Regions from separate parts of the Bacillus sp. PK6-026 genome, predicted to be linked through region 3. Evidence: riboswitches for the same ligand, from Rfam matches in the RefSeq annotation. Region 3 holds a riboswitch; each other region holds the start of a gene.

Region 1 (4,204 bases), 330 kb from region 3:
AACTGAAAATAAAAAACTCTTATCCCAATTGAGATAAGAGCCTTCGGTTGACCGATCAGCGCTGATGGAATTTTCCGAAATATTAAACAACATACTAATTCATATTATTCCGACCTGTCAACCCCATATTATAAAAAAACAGATGAAAGGTTCCCCTTTCATCTGCAGTATTGCCCGTTTTTAACTGTAAATGCTGCCGCCTGCTTTTTTAAATTCCTTCGCCTTCTCTTCCAATCCTTTTTGAATAGCCTTTTGTTCATCAAGGTCGTTTTCCTTGGCATAGTCGCGAATATCCTGGGAAATTCTCATACTGCAAAATTTAGGCCCGCACATTGAACAAAAGTGTGCCGTTTTGGCGCCTTCCGCCGGAAGGGTTTCATCATGGTATTCAAGCGCTCTTTCCGGATCGAGCGACAAATTGAACTGGTCCCGCCAGCGGAATTCAAAGCGCGCCTTGGAAAGCGCGTCATCGCGGATTTGCGCGCCGGGGTGCCCTTTGGCAAGGTCAGCCGCATGGGCCGCGATTTTGTATGTTATGACGCCTTCGCGGACATCGTCTTTGTTCGGCAGTCCCAAATGCTCCTTCGGCGTCACATAGCAAAGCATGGCCGTGCCGTACCAGCCGATCATCGCCGCTCCGATTGCCGATGTAATATGATCGTAGCCCGGTGCAATATCGGTCGTCAGCGGGCCGAGCGTGTAAAACGGCGCCTCTTTGCAAATTTCCATCTGCTTGTCGACATTCTCTTTAATTTTATGCATCGGCACGTGTCCCGGTCCTTCGATCATCACTTGAACATCATGCTTCCAGGCGATTTCCGTCAGCTCGCCGAGCGTCTCCAATTCGGCAAATTGGGCCTCATCATTCGCATCCGCAATCGAGCCGGGCCGAAGGCCGTCCCCGAGCGAAAATGCGATATCGTATGTTTTCATAATCTCGCAAATCTCTTCAAAATGAGTGTACAGAAAGCTTTCCTCATGATGAGCCAAACACCATTGCGCCATAATTGCCCCGCCGCGGGATACGACTCCAGTGACGCGCTTTGCCGTCAGCGGCACATACCGAAGAAGGACGCCGGCATGAATCGTAAAATAATCAACGCCTTGCTCAGCCTGCTCGATTAATGTATCGCGGTAAATCTCCCAAGTGAGATCTTCCGCGACGCCGTTTACTTTTTCAAGCGCCTGATAAATTGGCACAGTCCCTACAGGAACTGGACAATTGCGGATGATCCACTCCCTCGTTGTATGAATATCTTTACCTGTGGACAAGTCCATCATCGTATCGGCGCCCCAGCGGATGGCCCATGTCATTTTTTCTACTTCTTCTTCAATCGAAGAGGTGACAGCGGAATTGCCGATGTTGGCATTGATTTTCACGTGGAAGTTGCGGCCGATAATCATCGGTTCGCTTTCCGGATGGTTGATATTTGACGGAATAATCGCCCGTCCGCTTGCCACTTCATCACGAACAAATTCGGGAGATACATGCTCTCGGATCGCGATAAATTCCATCTCGGGCGTAATGATCCCCTTTCTTGCATAATGCAGCTGGGTGACATTTTGACTTTTTTTTGCGCGCAGCGGTTTTCGTTTCAACCCTGGATAGCTGTTGCTCGCTTTCTCTTTGCTTTTATAGCCGTTATCCTCCGGTCTGATTTCTCTGCCTTCATATTCTTCGGTATCGCCGCGCTCCCTGATCCAGGTCGCCCGCAAAGGTTTCAGCCCCTTAAGAATATCAACCTCTGCATTCGCGTCCGTATAGGGACCGCTCGTGTCGTAGACGCGGACAGGCTGATTTTCTTCGGCGCCAAATGAACCCGTCGTCGGACTTAGCGAAATTTCTCTCATCGGCACTTGAATGTCAGGTCGCGCCCCTTCGACATACACTTTGCGGCTCCCTGAAAAACTTGACATAATCGAGATGTTTTTTTGCTGTACTGACTCCTGTTTCATGTAAAAATCCTTCCCCTCTAAAAAATTGATCAGGACGAAACTCCGGAACAGCACCAGCACAAAAAAACCAGGCTCATATGATGAACCTGGTTTTACAGTCAGTAAAATCACTGGAAGACAGACGGACCATACCCATTCTCCATCTTCTCCCGAATCCTTTTTACTTCCCCACGCTGGTACGAACCAGATCAGGTCCAAAGGGTTAAGAAACACATGTTTCTCTCTCAGCCCGCAGTCGGGCACCCCTAGTAAAGCTATTCAATTCATTTTTTATCGTAACACACCGATTTGGCAAGTGAAAAGGATGGAAAAATATATGAATCTTTTTCACTATAGCGGCACACCCAATTATTATAAATTGCGATGAAGCACATCAAGTATATGTTTCAAATCCGTCGCCTCAATTTGGCCAGGTGCGGATGCTTTTTTCGCTGCGCCGAACGTCACGGCCGAGCCAAATACCTCTCCGGCGAGCCGGCTGATCAAGCCTTTTCCGGCCATCGACATCGTGATAATCGGCCGCTTCGCATACCGCTCATGCATCATATGAGTCGCCTCAAGCAACACCAGCACATCTGCCGGTGTTTCAGGCATCACCGCGATCTTAGGGAAATCGGCGCCAAGATCCTGGGCTTTTCGGAGACGGGAAACGATCTCTTCCGCTCTCGGCGTCTTCCCGAAATCGTGGTTGGATATAATGACAAAGACATGCTGCATATGAGCCGATTGAACTAGTTTTTCCACATGATGCTCTTCATTGAACAGCTCGACATCAATCACATCTGCCAGCCCTGTTTTTACTACGGCATGATTCAAGGAAAAGTAAAATTCCTTACTGACTTCTTTTTCGCCGCCTTCCTCCGCGCTGCGAAATGTAAATATCAACGGGATATCCTTTAAGATCTCCCGGATGTCAGCCAATACCTTTTTCACTTTGTCAACGTCTTCGACATCCTCAAAAAAATCCGCCCGCCATTCGGCAAGATCCGGATTAATCGATAGAAGAAAAGCAGCTTCTTCTTTCAATTGTTCATGCGTTTTTCCGATGAGCGGCACGCAAATTTTCGGGGCTCCTTCTCCGATGGCCACCCCTCTGATCTTCACCGTATTCAACAACGGCCTCACTCCTGTTCTCTATATTACAAGGGTCTTTGCATTAACGGTACCGAAGATTGGCCGTAAGCACAAGCAGAAATTAAGAAAGAAGGCTAAACGCTTAAAGCACTCATATACCAACATGAGATCACCTTTCGATAGCTTGCTTGTTTAAAAATGAATCTACTATTCCTTGCAGAATATGACTCATTTCTTCAGGAGTTTCCTTCCGGCCTCTCTCAAACCATTTTGAAAGGATGTTCCAAAAGCCCCCTGCGCTGAATGAAAGCCCGTACTCCAAGTCGATTTTGCTTTTAAAATGAAAGGTTTCTTCTTTAAATTTTTTATGAAGATCCGGTAGAAGTTCATTATATTTCTCAACAATCAAATAAAACAAATGGTTCTGATGAAGGGCTTGTAAAAAATCGGCATGTCGGCTCCAAAAGTTGAAGTATGCATGTCCAAGACTGGATAAGTCAATATGTTTTTCCTGAACAATGTAATTGGAATACTCACTGCAAAGCTGCTCAAAATAGCGGTCTAATATATCTTTTTTTGAATGGAAATGCCGATAAAATGTTCTTCTGTCAAGCTGCGCTTTTTCCGCTATCTCTGTAATGGTGATGTCTGAAAAGCTTTTTTCCTTCATAAGCTCCAACAATGATAGCGTCAGCCAGCTTTTAGATTGCTGAGCTGTTTTTGAGGGCATTTGCTTCATATTCTCTCTCCTGTCGCACTTTTTATGGCAATGTAGCACTTTTCGTTGGCTCATTGACTTTGTTCTCTATGAAATGTCACAATTGTGGCACATAAGAGGGGGAATGTAAATGGAAAACATGCAATTTATAGCTTGGATGCTGCCGATATTATTTATACTGCATGATTTTGAAGAGATGGTGATGGTCGAGGCATGGGGCAAAAGATATCGAAGCAAACTGAAACAACTGAAAAAAGCTCCATTTGGACATGCCAAAACCGCTTCTTTTGTTTGCGCTGTGCTCGAAGAATTTATACTAGCTGTTGGTGTAACTGTTCTCAGTATTTATTTTAATCAATATATTATCTGGTTTGGTTTCTTTTTTGCTTTTACTGTTCATTTCCTTGTTCATATCGTCCTATGGTTCACATTTAAACATTATGTACCCGGCATATT
Region 2 (4,204 bases), 1.5 Mb from region 3:
CTAAAGACAAACCTGAGATCAATGAAGCCGCATTTGCCAAAATCCGCGAAGATAAGGAACGTGAAGTAAAAGACGGCCATGACGGAACATGGATCGCGCATCCCGGCATGATTCAAACGGCGCTCGATGTATTCAATCAGCATATGCCGTCGGCGAACCAGATTCATAGAAAGCGGGAAGACGTAAAGGTCGAGGAAAAAGACTTGCTGGAAGTACCGAAAGGCCGGATTACAGAAGCAGGCGTCCGTACCAATATCAGCGCCGGCATCCGCTATTTAGCTTCATGGCTGTCGGGCAGAGGCGCCGCTCCGATCGACCACTTAATGGAGGACGCAGCAACGGCGGAGATTTCCAGAGCCCAGCTTTGGCAATGGATTCGCCATCCGAAAGGGGTTCTTGACGATGGCCGGAAAGTCAACGCCGAAATGGTCAAGATGATGAAAGAGGAAGAAATGCAGAAAATCTTCGAAGAAGCCGGCATAGAACATTTTCGGAGCGGCCGGTTCGAAGAGGCCGGACAGTTATTTGAACAGCTGATTTTGGATGATGAATTCGCGGAATTTCTAACGATACCCGCTTATGAAAAAATATGATGGGGGAATGTGCGATGCTGAAAGAAAAACAACTCGCAGAAAGCTGGGAGCATGAAGAACGCTGGAAAGGGATCACAAGGCCGTATCAGGCGGCTGACGTTATTCGGCTGAGAGGCACGCTTGAGATTGAATACACGATTGCAAGGCGCGGCGCCGAAAAGCTATGGAAGCTTCTCCACACAGAGGATTTCGTCCCGGCGCTGGGCGCTTTGACCGGAAACCAAGCCATGCAGCAAGTAAAAGCCGGATTGAAAGCGATTTATTTAAGCGGTTGGCAGGTGGCTGCTGATGCCAATTTGTCAGGGAGCATGTATCCTGACCAAAGCCTTTATCCGGCAAACAGCGTGCCGGAAGTTGTCAAAAAAATTAACCGCACGCTGCAGCGCGCCGATCAAATCCATCATATGGAAGGGAAAGAAGACATCGATTGGTTTGCCCCGATTGTGGCCGACGCTGAAGCAGGCTTCGGCGGACAGCTGAATGTGTTCGAGCTGATGAAAGGTATGATTGAAGCCGGCGCCGCGGGAGTTCACTTTGAAGACCAGTTGTCGTCTGAGAAAAAGTGCGGGCATTTGGGCGGGAAAGTGCTGCTTCCGACGCAAACGGCGGTGCGTAATTTGATTGCCGCGCGCCTCGCCGCAGACGTGATGGGAGTCCCGACCATTCTTATTGCCCGTACGGACGCGAATGCGGCCGACCTGATCACAAGCGACGTCGATTCATATGATGCGCCGTTTTTGACGGGAGAGCGAACAGCGGAAGGGTTCTTCAAAACAAAGCCGGGTCTTGATCAGGCGATTGCGAGAGGTTTGGCGTATGCGCCGTATGCCGATTTGATCTGGTGTGAAACGTCTGAGCCGAATATTGAAGAAGCCCGCCGGTTTGCACAGGCGATCCATGAAAAATTCCCGGGCAAACTGCTCGCCTACAACTGCTCCCCTTCGTTCAACTGGAAGGCCAAACTGGATGACAACACCATCTTGAACTTCCAGAAACAGCTCAGTGAAATGGGCTATAAATTTCAATTTGTCACACTGGCAGGCTTCCACGCCTTAAACCACGGCATGTTTGAATTGGCCCGCCAATATAAGCACCGCGGAATGGCGGCGTATTCTGATCTGCAGCAGGCCGAGTTTGCCAGCGAAGTCCACGGCTATACGGCGACAAGGCATCAGCGCGAAGTCGGAACGAGCTACTTTGATGAAGTCGCCCAGGTTGTGACAGGCGGGACTTCATCAACCACTGCACTGAAGGGATCGACTGAAGCGGAACAATTTCAATCCTAAAAACGTAAAAAGCCGCCCGTCATGGGGCGGCTTGCTTGTTGTCTATCAAGTTAGCAATTGACATCATTGGAAGGGGCGGTAAAAGGGTTTTCCCTAATAACAGTCAGTGTCTGATGATTCTTGTTGTTTCTTTTGGCCGGCCGGTTGTCTTTGCTGAAAGAATAGAACAAATACACAGCCATTGTCAAAATCAAGATAAACATCATCATAAATATCCCCTCCAAATTTTTTTGTCTTCACTATATTAGACGAACAAGCCTGCAAAAGGTTTCAGAAAATTAACATTTTTCCATAAATATTTTTACCCGCTGCATCTTCTGTATGAAACCCGGCGGTTCTATACAAGAATAAAACTGAAAAACTCAGGTTGACATCATAATCATTGATGTGTAGAGTAAAAGTTAATGTAATAGGAAGTCCACTAGGGGAGCCGTAAGCCGGCTGAGACAAGAAGCGATCTTGGACCCTTTGAACCTGATCTAGTTCATACTAGCGTAGGGAAGTGGAGCCGGTGTCTTTATGATTTCATCATACAAAGGCCGCTCCATTTTGGGGCGGCTTTTTTGCGTAAAAAGCGGCTCGCTCCCCCTGTGCCTTCCTTATAAAACCGATTGCTGAGGAGGCTATCTACATGAGTTTTTCTGCAGAACTTCGCCGCGAGGCAAACCCTATTTTTGAAGCCATTTTTGAGCATCCGTTTGTATTGGGACTGGCGTCCGGCAAGCTGAAAAAGGAGCAGCTTATTCATTATGTGAAGCAAGATTACGAGTATTTGAACGCTTTTATTCAAATCTACGGAATTGCAATTTCCAAGTGTCAAAACCGGAAAGACATGGAGATGTTTCATGAGCAGATTTCATTTGTATTAAACAGCGAAGTGCACCCGCACAACAACCTGTGCCGGGCCGCGGGGGTGGAGTATGAATCTCTGCAGGGCTATCCGCTTGCGCCTTCTGCCCATCATTATATCCACCATATGCTGACGGCGGCGCACGAAGGCACGCTGGGAGAGATATTAGCCGTCTTGCTGCCTTGTCCGTGGACATATTGGGAGATCGGAAAAAAACTGATGATGGACGTTCAGCCTGACCCGTCGCATCCATTTTATGACTGGATCTGTTTTTACGGAGACAGAACCGATTCAATCACGACGAAGTTTTGCGCCCGCCTGGATGAATGGGCCGAAACAGCGGGCAAGGCTGAAAAAGAAAAAATGAAGGAGCTTTTTTTGCAAAGCTGTCAGCTTGAATACGGCTTTTGGGAGATGGCTTATACAGTTGAAGATTGGCCTGTGGAAATGGAGGCGGTGAGACGATGAATTGGAACATGAAAGAAGTCGTGATGGCAGTGATCTTGTCCGTTGCATGCGGCGTCATTTACTTAGGATGGTCCACCTTGTGGATCCCTGTTTCAGCAATTGTCGGGCCTGTCGGAGCGAACTTTATGTTCGGCATTTGGGTGATCGCCAGCCCGATTGTCGCTTATATCATCCGTAAACCGGGTGCGGCGCTGATTGCCGAGACGGCAGCTGCGGCGGTCGAACTGCTGACCGGAAGCCACTTTGGACTGTCAGCATTATTAATCGGTGTGTTCCAGGGAGCCGGTGCGGAAATCGCTTTTGCGATCTTTCGCTATAAGCGTTACAACTTGTTTACCCTTATGCTTTCCGGTGCGCTTGCCGCGGTCGGAAGCATGACATACAGCCTGATGGCGAACGGTTTTGCCTACTATACGACGCAAACGCTGATCATGACGCTTATCATCCAAATTATCAGCGGCATTGTACTCGGCGGCTGGCTGGCAAAAGCCGTTGTCGAAGCGCTTGCGAAAACGGGAGTCCTGAATCAGTATGAGATCATGAAGGAACAGCGGAAGAAGGATGATGCCGATGCGTTCATTTCTCGGATGCAGTAACCTTTCCGTCCGTTTTTATCATCGTCCTGAAACAGTCCTAGACCGGGTCTCGCTGTCGATTGGGCAGGGAGAGAAAGTGCTGATACTCGGTCCGAGCGGAAGCGGCAAATCGACACTGTTGTCCGTGCTTTCCGGCATCATTCCTGAACATGTCGAAGCTGAGGTCAGCGGAGAGGTCAATCGCAGAAAGAGCGCCGGCGTTATGTTTCAGGATCCGGATTCGCAGTTCTGCATGCTTCATGTTGATGAGGAAATCGCTTTTAGCCTAGAAAACCGGTCCGTCTCCCCAAAAGATATGGACGGCATCATCTCGGAGCTGATGGAGCAAGTCGGATTAAAGATAGATAAGAAAACGCCGATCGAAACCTTGTCAGGCGGTATGAAGCAGAGACTGGCATTAGCGTGCCTGCT
Region 3 (4,204 bases):
CTTTTTAATGACGCTGATCATTTCGACAATTTCGCTCGGGGTTGTCGTTCCGACGCTGAAAGAAGAGCGTCTTATGAAGACGAATATCGGCCAGATTATTTTGCTTGTCGCCGTCATTGCGGATCTTGTCACGATGATTCTGCTTGCAGTGTTCGCCTCAATCTACGGGGACGAAAACAGCAATATGTGGCTGCTGATGATCTTATTTGCCGCCGGCGTCGTTTTATACCTGTTCGGAAGGATATTTAAAAAGCGGCCTTTTGTCGAAGTGCTGTCAAAAGGAACGATCCAGATCGGCACAAGGGCGATATTTACGCTGATCATCGTACTTGTGGCGCTGTCCGAGTCGCTCGGTGCAGAAAACATACTTGGCGCGTTTTTGGCCGGGGTGCTTGTTTCGCTGCTTTCGCCGAACAAGGAGCTCGTTCAGCAGCTCGATTCATTCGGCTACGGATTCCTCATCCCGATCTTCTTTGTGATGACAGGCGTCAAATTGGACATTTGGTCACTGTTTGGCAATCCGAAAATTTTAGTGATGATCCCGCTTCTGTTTGTGGCTCTGTTAATCAGCAAAGTCGTTCCGGTGCTGTTTTTGAAAAAGTGGTATGACATGAAAACCGTGCTGGCTTCCGGTTTTCTCCTGACTTCCACGCTTTCTTTGGTGATCGCGGCGACAACGATCGGCGAGCGCATCGGCGTCATTGATGCGCAGATGTCCGGCGCGCTGATTCTGGTCGCTGTCATTACATGCATCATCACACCGACCGGCTTTAAAAAATTAATGCCGAAAACGGAAAGCGAAAAAGAGAAAAAGACGATCACCTTTATCGGCGCAAATCAAATGACGCTGCCAGTCACGCTCGAACTTTCTCCGGAAGATTATCACGTCAGAATCCTGCATGTCCGGCAGGAAAAAAAGGAAGAAAATCTGGCGGACCCGGTGTTTGATGTTGAAGTTTTGCCTGATTATGAATACGAGACGCTTCAATCATTCGGCGTTTTCCAAACGGATATACTCGTCGTGGCCACTGGCAGCGAAGAGCGCAATACAGGGATCGCGCTTTTTGCGAAGGAGCAGAAAGTCGCGAGAATTATCGCCAGCGCAGATTCTCCAGACGCCGAATCCAGACTGAAAGATAACGGAATTGATACATTCTCCATTCTGCTTTCTACAAAAACGCTGCTGCGCGCGCTTATCGAGGCGCCTGGCGTTATGAAACTCCTGACGAACCAGGATGCGTCGCTGTATCAGATCAATATGAGCAATGAGCGATTTGACGGTGTTCTGTTAAGGGAGTTTCCGTTTACGGGAGATGTTATCTTCGTCCGAATTTTCCGCGGGGTGGACAGCATCGTGCCCCACGGGGATACAAGGCTGCAATTGGGTGACAGGCTGATCGCCACCGGTTCGCGCGAATATATTGCGGAATTGAGAAAAACGCTTGGAGACTGATGCTTGACCATTTTGCAATTCGTGATAAGATAAAAGTATAAACTGAATGAACAAGAAATGTTTTCCACTAGGGGAGTCCTTGATAAGGGCTGAGATAAAAGTGTGACTTTTAGACCCTCATAACCTGAACAGGTTCAAACCTGCGTAGGGAAGTGGCACGGTATTTGAGTATGTATTTATGCAAATTCCAAACCACTTTCCTTGCGGGAAAGTGGTTTTTTTATGTTCAGAATCGAAGGAGGAGCCTCGAAATGAAGTTTTCAGAAGAATGCCGAAACAGCGCTGCAAAATGGTGGGAAGGCAGTTTTGCCCATCCGTTTATTCAAGGGATTGGAGACGGCACACTTCCGGTTGATCGATTTAAATACTATGTCATGCAGGATTCCTACTATTTGACCCACTTTGCCAAAGTCCAATCCTTTGGTGCGGCATATGCTCGCGATTTATATACGACAAGCCGGATGGCTGAACACGCGAAAGGCACATATGAAGCCGAGATGTCGCTCCATAGGAAATTCACCGATCTATTGGGAATCACAAAGGAAGAACTGGAGTCGTTTCAGCCGTCGCCGACAGCGTATGCGTACACATCGCATATGTACCGTTCTGTCGTGAGCGGCAGTTTTGCGGAAATACTGGCCGCTTTGCTTCCTTGCTATTGGCTCTATTATGACGTCGGTGAGACGTTAAAAACGTGCAGGCCTGACAGCGCGGTTTATCAGGAATGGATCGCGACATACGGAGGCGACTGGTTTAAAGAACTTGTGACAGAACAGATCAACCGCTTCGATGAGCTGGCTGAAAACGCCGATGAGAAAACGCGCGCGAAGATGAAGGAGAACTTCGTCATCTCTAGCTTCTACGAATACAGCTTCTGGGATATGGCCTACCAAAAAGAAAGCTGGTCAAAAAGCGGGGTGGATCAGCTTGCATCTGCACGCGATCACCGATGACAAGCACTCTGTGGAAGAGCTTGCTGCAAAAATCATCTCGATTCAAAATGCCGTTGACTTTATCCATATCAGGGAAAGATCAAAAAAAGTAAGTGAAATATCAAGTTTAATCGACCGCCTTGCGGAAGAAGGGGTTGATAAGCGGAAACTGATCATCAACGACAGGGTTGATATCGCTTTGTTTCATCACATTCACCGGGTTCAGCTGCCTTCACACGGCTTTTCCGTCAAAAGTGTGAGGAGCCGTTTTCCGCATTTGAAAATCGGAAAGTCCGTCCATTCGCCAGAAGAAGCGGTTCAGGCTGAAACTGAAGGTGCAGATTATGTGCTGTTCGGCCACATTTTTGAAACGGACTGTAAAAAGGGCCGGAAAGGAAGAGGAGCTCTCAGTCTGGCTGAAGTGAAGGCGGCTGTCCGCATTCCGGTCATTGCGATCGGGGGTATTACCGAACAACGACTGGCGGAAGTCAAAATGGCAGACGGCATCGCCGTGATGTCGGGGATCTTTTCTCATGACAGACCGGATGAGGCGGCCGCGCGGCTTGCCTGTCTCGCGAAGGGAGATTCATATGAGAAAGCGCTATGATACGATCGTGATCGGCGGAGGCATCATCGGGACATCCATCGCTTACCATCTTGCGAAAGCGGGGAAAAAAACGGCCGTGTTTGAAAGCGGAGAAGTCGGCAAAAAAGCGACGAGCGCGGCGGCGGGCATGCTCGGCGCCCATGCGGAATGCGATAAACCCGGTACCTTTTTCGAATTTGCCAGAGCCAGCCAAAAAGCCTATCAGCGGCTGACGGGCGAATTGAAAGACATAAGCGGCATCGATATCAGAAAGCATGACGGAGGGATATTAAAGCTGGCATTTTCAGAAAGCGACCGCGAACACCTGATGCAAATGGCTGCACTGGATTCAGTGGAATGGCTTGAAGCCGCTGAAGTATATGAGCTGGAACCGCATGCCGGAAAAGGGATTCTCGGCGCTAATTTCATTCGGGACGACATCCATGTCGAACCGGCCGCAGTGTGCAGGGCATTTGCCAGGGGGGCCCGGATTCTCGGTGCCGAGGTCTTCGAGTTTACCCCCGTTTTATCGATCGAATCTGAAGCGGGGACCGTCCGCGTCACTGCTGCTTCATGCACCGCGGAGGCGGAGCACGTTGTCATTGCAAGCGGTGTGTGGAGCGGTGCTTTCTTTAAACAGATCGGCATAGACAAAAGCTTTTATCCTGTCAAAGGGGAGTGCCTGTCTGTGTGGAATGACGGCATCCCTTTGACGAGGACGCTTTACCATGATCATTGCTACATCGTTCCGCGCCATAGCGGAAAGCTTGTCGTCGGCGCGACAATGAAGCCCGGGGATTGGAATGAACAGCCGGAACTTGGCGGAATCGAGGAGTTGATCCGAAAGGCCAAGTCGATGCTCCCTGACATTGAATCCATGAACATCGACCAATGCTGGGCCGGATTGCGCCCGGAAACAGGGGATGGCAATCCATATATCGGCAGACACCCTGAAAATGACCGGATATTGTTTGCTGCCGGACATTTCAGAAACGGCATCCTCCTGGCACCTGCAACCGGTGAGATGATAGCTGACATGATCCTCGGCAATCCGGTCAAAACAGAGTGGGCCGAGGCGTTTAAAGCGGATCGAAAGGAGGCTGTGCACAGGTGAACATTCAGCTCAACGGCCGGAAAATAGAGTGGAGAGATGATGGCGGCACGATTTACGATTTGCTCGCATCCTACAGTTTGGAAAATCGTGTTGTCGTTGTTGAAAGAAACAGGCAGATT
Region 4 (4,204 bases), 2.0 Mb from region 3:
CAAGCTCCCATCTGTCCGCTCGACTTGCATGTATTAGGCACGCCGCCAGCGTTCGTCCTGAGCCAGGATCAAACTCTCCATGAAGTTTGATAATGACTACGCACAACATGTGTGCGATTTATTTAATGAATTAACAGGTACGTTTTGTCTTGTTTAGTTTTCAAAGATCATTTCCGCCTCTCGAAGAAGCGACTTTACTAATATAACATTCTATCATCGTGAATGTCAACAACTTTTTTCAAAAGATTTTCGAAGTTGTTTTTATAAAGCCTCCTTTTTAGGGGCGGATACTAATATAACATCTATTTTCGTTTTTCACAATAGCTTTTTTAAAAAAATAATAATCAAATGATTTGGACTCAGATGATTCCTGATCATCTCGACCTCAGGCAGTTGACAGCATTTATTTCTTCTTACTGCTTTCTTCTATATAAAAGTATACAGCGGTCTTTAAAAATTGATTTACTAAAGCTGCACATGGTCCAAAGCTTCGAGGATGACATTAAACTCTCCGTTATCAGCTTTTACTTGAATAAAAAGCTCCTCATTCCGGAGCTTTGTAACAGAATATATATTCTTCTCATTTTCATTCACGCTGGTTGGCGGATAAAGATTGTGCAGCCTACCTTTTCAGCTTGGCGGTCGAATGTCTGACAACCAGTTCAGGTTTGTAGACGGTGGAATGTTCAAGCTGATTCGTGTTGCGTCCCTCAACTTTGGCAATCATCCATTTTGCCGCCTCAATCCCCATCTGCATTTTCGGATGAGTGACTGACGTCAGCTTCACTTCAGATGCCTCGCTCAAATGTGAGTTGTCATATCCGACAATCGAAATGTCTTCCGGCACTTTCAAACCGAATTCCCTCACGACATCCAACACCAAAAGCGCTATCTCGTCATTATAGCAGAATATGGCAGTCGGACGGTCTGATGAAGAAAGCCGCTTCCTGGCTTCAGCTATCGTTTTTTGTTTTTTGTTCTCTGTTGTGTACGTCACGACCATTTCAGGGTAAAACGACAAGCCGTTTTCTCTGAAAGCACGGATAAATCCTTTCATCCGGTTGGCGCCCTGCATATCGTCCTGTTTAAAGAAACCGAACACTTTTTCATGGCCGAGTTTAATCAAATGCTCAGTGGCGATAAAGCCGCCGTGTTCATCATCCAAAATGAAATGGGGCGGATTTAGCTCCTGATAAAATTGGTTAATCATCAAATACGGAATATGATGTTGTTCAAGCGTCAGATAGTAACTTAAATTCGGGTTAAAGCTTCCTGTTTTCGTCGGCTCCACGATCAACCCAGCAATTTTTTTATCGAGCATATTCACAAGGCATTGTTTTTCTTTTTCAATGTCATTATTGGTGCTCGCGACGACAAGGGTGTATCCTTCGCTGGACAGTGACGATTCGATTCCTCTTATAATAGAAGGAAAAATGTAATCCGAAAGGTAAGTCGTAATAACCCCGATCATCTTATTTCTTTCCCTTCCTTTTTCAGAAAGCTGAAGACGGTGAGAGCAATACGTCCCTGAGCCCTGCTCTCTGTATAAAAGCCCTTCATGAACAAGGTCGCCAATCGCTTGCCGGATCGTGTGCCTGCTTACATCAAATATTTTCATCAATTCGTTTTCCGAATGAATTTTTTCCCCCGGCTTCACTTTGCCTTCATATATCCACGATTTAATTTTATTTTTCACCATGCTGTATTTTGTAGGTTCACTCATCAGATCAACCCTTTACTGATCTTGTACGTACGAATACGTTCTATTATAAAGGAAAAGATGTTTGCATTGCTACATATTGGAGAAATTAAGCAAAATTTTTCGAAAAATCAGCTTGTCGTCCGTTTCTTTTTTTAGTATAGTAGAATATAACTAAATAACTTGATGACCACAAGGGGAGCCTCGAGGCTGAGAGTGAACGACCGTTCTGACCCTTTGAACCTGTTAGTTAACGCTGGCGTAGGGATGTGGCAAAGTCATTTCTAATTGCATCCAAAGCAGTGCGTGGAAAACTTTCCTACTCCTTCCCCGCATTGCTTTTTTTATTGGGAAAGAAGTCCAGTATCCCTTTGTTCATCAAAAGTGAGGGTTATGATGAATCAATCTAAACAACTTGTACAGCTGATTGAAATTGCGTTTATGACAGGAATAGCACTTATACTTGATATGGTGTCCGGAATGTTTTTAAAAATGCCTCAAGGCGGTTCAATCGCCGTCATGATGATTCCGATCTTCCTGATTTCCTTTAGATGGGGGCTGAAGGCAGGGCTGGCAACCGGGTTTTTAGCCGGATTGCTTCAGTTTGTCACTGGAGGATTTTACGTTTATCATCCTCTGCAGCTTCTTCTTGATTATTTTATCGCGCCTACAGCCGCGGGAATCGGCGGCTTTTTTGCCGGATCGATCAGAAATGCTTCAGTCGAGAAACAAAAAGGAAAGATCATTTTCTATGTTACGCTGGCCGTCTTTCTCGGAAGCGGACTGAAATTTCTCGCTCATGTCATCAGCGGCGCTGTCTTTTTTGGAAACTATGCGCCTGAAGGCACTCCGGTATGGATTTATTCCTTGGTATATAATGGAACATATATGCTTCCGTCTTTCATTGTCTGCACAATTGTCCTTTGTTTACTGCTGCTAACCGCGCCAAAACTCTTGGAAAACAGATCAGACATGAGATAGCATAAAAAACAGCGGACTCGCCTGAGATTCCGCTGTTTTTTTATGATTTAATCAAATCTGCGACCAATATATACCGCTCCGGTGCTGAACCGATAAAGTCAAAAGGATAGCAGGTGGAAACCGTCAATGTTGCTCTCGGCTTTGGTACAATCACCGTCCGGTCATCCGCATCCACGATCCGCACCTTTTTCACTTTGTATGTAAAAGTTCCGTAGGAAGCTTCAACAATTAACTGATCGCCCTTCCCCACTCGGCCGAGTTTTCGGAAAACCGTATCCCGGTGGCCTGATAAAACCGAGTTGTCATCTTCTCCAGGCAGAACGGAACCAGCGAAATGGCCCACGCCTTTTTGCAGCTCGTCTTCATCTGTCCCGTGATATATAGGAATCCTTGCATTGATTTTCGGAATGACAAGATCACCGATTTTCTCCCCGGTTTTAAATGTTTGATCAATCACCGTTTTTTCTTTTTTCGCCGTCTGAATCGGAGGTTTTTCAGGCTTTTCTTCTTCTTTCATCTGCTGAAATGAAAAAAGAGCGTAGCCGTGCATTAACTTGAACACATTCGTTGTTGTAAAATAAGCGCCGCACACAACCATCACAATAGCTGCGAGCCAGATGATTTTTTTTCGATGTGCCTTAATTTCCTTTCACTCCTTATAAAAACTTCCCATTCTCTACATAATTAGAATGGGAAGTGACATGTTAAGCCGCTTTGCGAAGCCTTCTGATCATGAAGAATCCGCCAAACATCAGAACGGCGCCTAAGATCGACCATTCCGCGTAATGCCCGGCTGTCTTTGGAAGCTTTGCACCTTTAACCGTCTTTTTCACATGAGATGGCTTTGAATCATGTTTGACAGCCGTTTGGGTTTGCTTCACTTTTGACCCTGTATCATGAATTAAATCAGATCCGATCATGTCAGGCGTCAGCAATACATCCAAAATGAAGTTGCCTTGCAGATCGTATACTTCCACCAGAAGGCTTGCTCCCTTCAGATCTTCCGCGCTGACAAGCGTTGTCAAAGACACTTCTTTTTTCTTTCCGTCTTTAACAAGATAGTATTTTGTTTTCACTTCAAGCGTCTTCTGAAGATCGTTTAAAATGGATAGCATTTCAGCGATATCCTGAGCTGAGAGCTCTGATACAGACTCGAAATCGGCTACCGTTTCAAGACGTTCTCCAAGAGCCATCAAATCATTTTCAAGGTTTGGATTTTTATCGCGCACCTTTCGGAGATGATTCACGAGCCTTTCCCACTCCTGATCATCCACACCCAATTCTTGAAACAGGTTCCCGATCTGAAAATCGTCTTCTTCATATGTCACAGTGAAAAGCGCATCGTCCAATTCGTATTCAAACATAAACACGTCGAGAATGTTTTGGCCGCTTTCCATATAGCCATTTTCAACAAAAAGGTCAGCCGCTTCTTTTTCGCTCAATCCGTATTCTTTTAAATAGGATGCCAAAAGTTGATTAGTCAGTCTTTCCCCTAAAAAATCTTTCAACTCTTCCACCGACTCA

Evidence for each region. Region 3 has a riboswitch for thiamine pyrophosphate ahead of tenA (thiaminase II). Riboswitches for the same ligand answer to the same signal wherever they lie in the genome.
Region 1: linked by a shared signal. The riboswitch ahead of thiC (phosphomethylpyrimidine synthase ThiC) and the one ahead of tenA (thiaminase II) in region 3 are both predicted to bind thiamine pyrophosphate.
Region 2: linked by a shared signal. The riboswitch ahead of tenA (thiaminase II) and the one ahead of tenA (thiaminase II) in region 3 are both predicted to bind thiamine pyrophosphate.
Region 4: linked by a shared signal. The riboswitch ahead of thiT (energy-coupled thiamine transporter ThiT) and the one ahead of tenA (thiaminase II) in region 3 are both predicted to bind thiamine pyrophosphate.

The regions. Positions count from the first base shown of each region.
Region 1 is NZ_CP096418.1:964,435-968,638, reverse strand. Features, by position in the region: gene thiC (phosphomethylpyrimidine synthase ThiC) at 181-1,956, opposite strand; TPP riboswitch at 2,105-2,213, opposite strand; gene aroD (type I 3-dehydroquinate dehydratase) at 2,308-3,072, opposite strand; gene M1D59_RS04860 (TetR/AcrR family transcriptional regulator) at 3,200-3,769, opposite strand; gene M1D59_RS04855 (HXXEE domain-containing protein) at 3,879-4,204, shown strand, end outside.
Region 2 is NZ_CP096418.1:4,190,507-4,194,710, reverse strand. Features, by position in the region: gene aceB (malate synthase A) at 1-593, shown strand, start outside; gene aceA (isocitrate lyase) at 608-1,879, shown strand; gene M1D59_RS21315 (hypothetical protein) at 1,930-2,088, opposite strand; TPP riboswitch at 2,293-2,397, shown strand; gene tenA (thiaminase II) at 2,511-3,197, shown strand; gene M1D59_RS21305 (ECF transporter S component) at 3,194-3,793, shown strand; gene M1D59_RS21300 (ABC transporter ATP-binding protein) at 3,768-4,204, shown strand, end outside.
Region 3 is NZ_CP096418.1:1,299,086-1,303,289, forward strand. Features, by position in the region: gene M1D59_RS06525 (monovalent cation:proton antiporter family protein) at 1-1,453, shown strand, start outside; TPP riboswitch at 1,513-1,621, shown strand; gene tenA (thiaminase II) at 1,705-2,406, shown strand; gene tenI (thiazole tautomerase TenI) at 2,381-2,992, shown strand; gene thiO (glycine oxidase ThiO) at 2,976-4,085, shown strand; gene thiS (sulfur carrier protein ThiS) at 4,082-4,204, shown strand, end outside.
Region 4 is NZ_CP096418.1:3,308,135-3,312,338, forward strand. Features, by position in the region: rRNA gene M1D59_RS16870 (16S ribosomal RNA) at 1-84, opposite strand, end outside; gene M1D59_RS16875 (GntR family transcriptional regulator) at 623-1,723, opposite strand; TPP riboswitch at 1,885-1,984, shown strand; gene thiT (energy-coupled thiamine transporter ThiT) at 2,096-2,680, shown strand; gene M1D59_RS16885 (class D sortase) at 2,721-3,278, opposite strand; gene M1D59_RS16890 (processed acidic surface protein) at 3,385-4,204, opposite strand, start outside.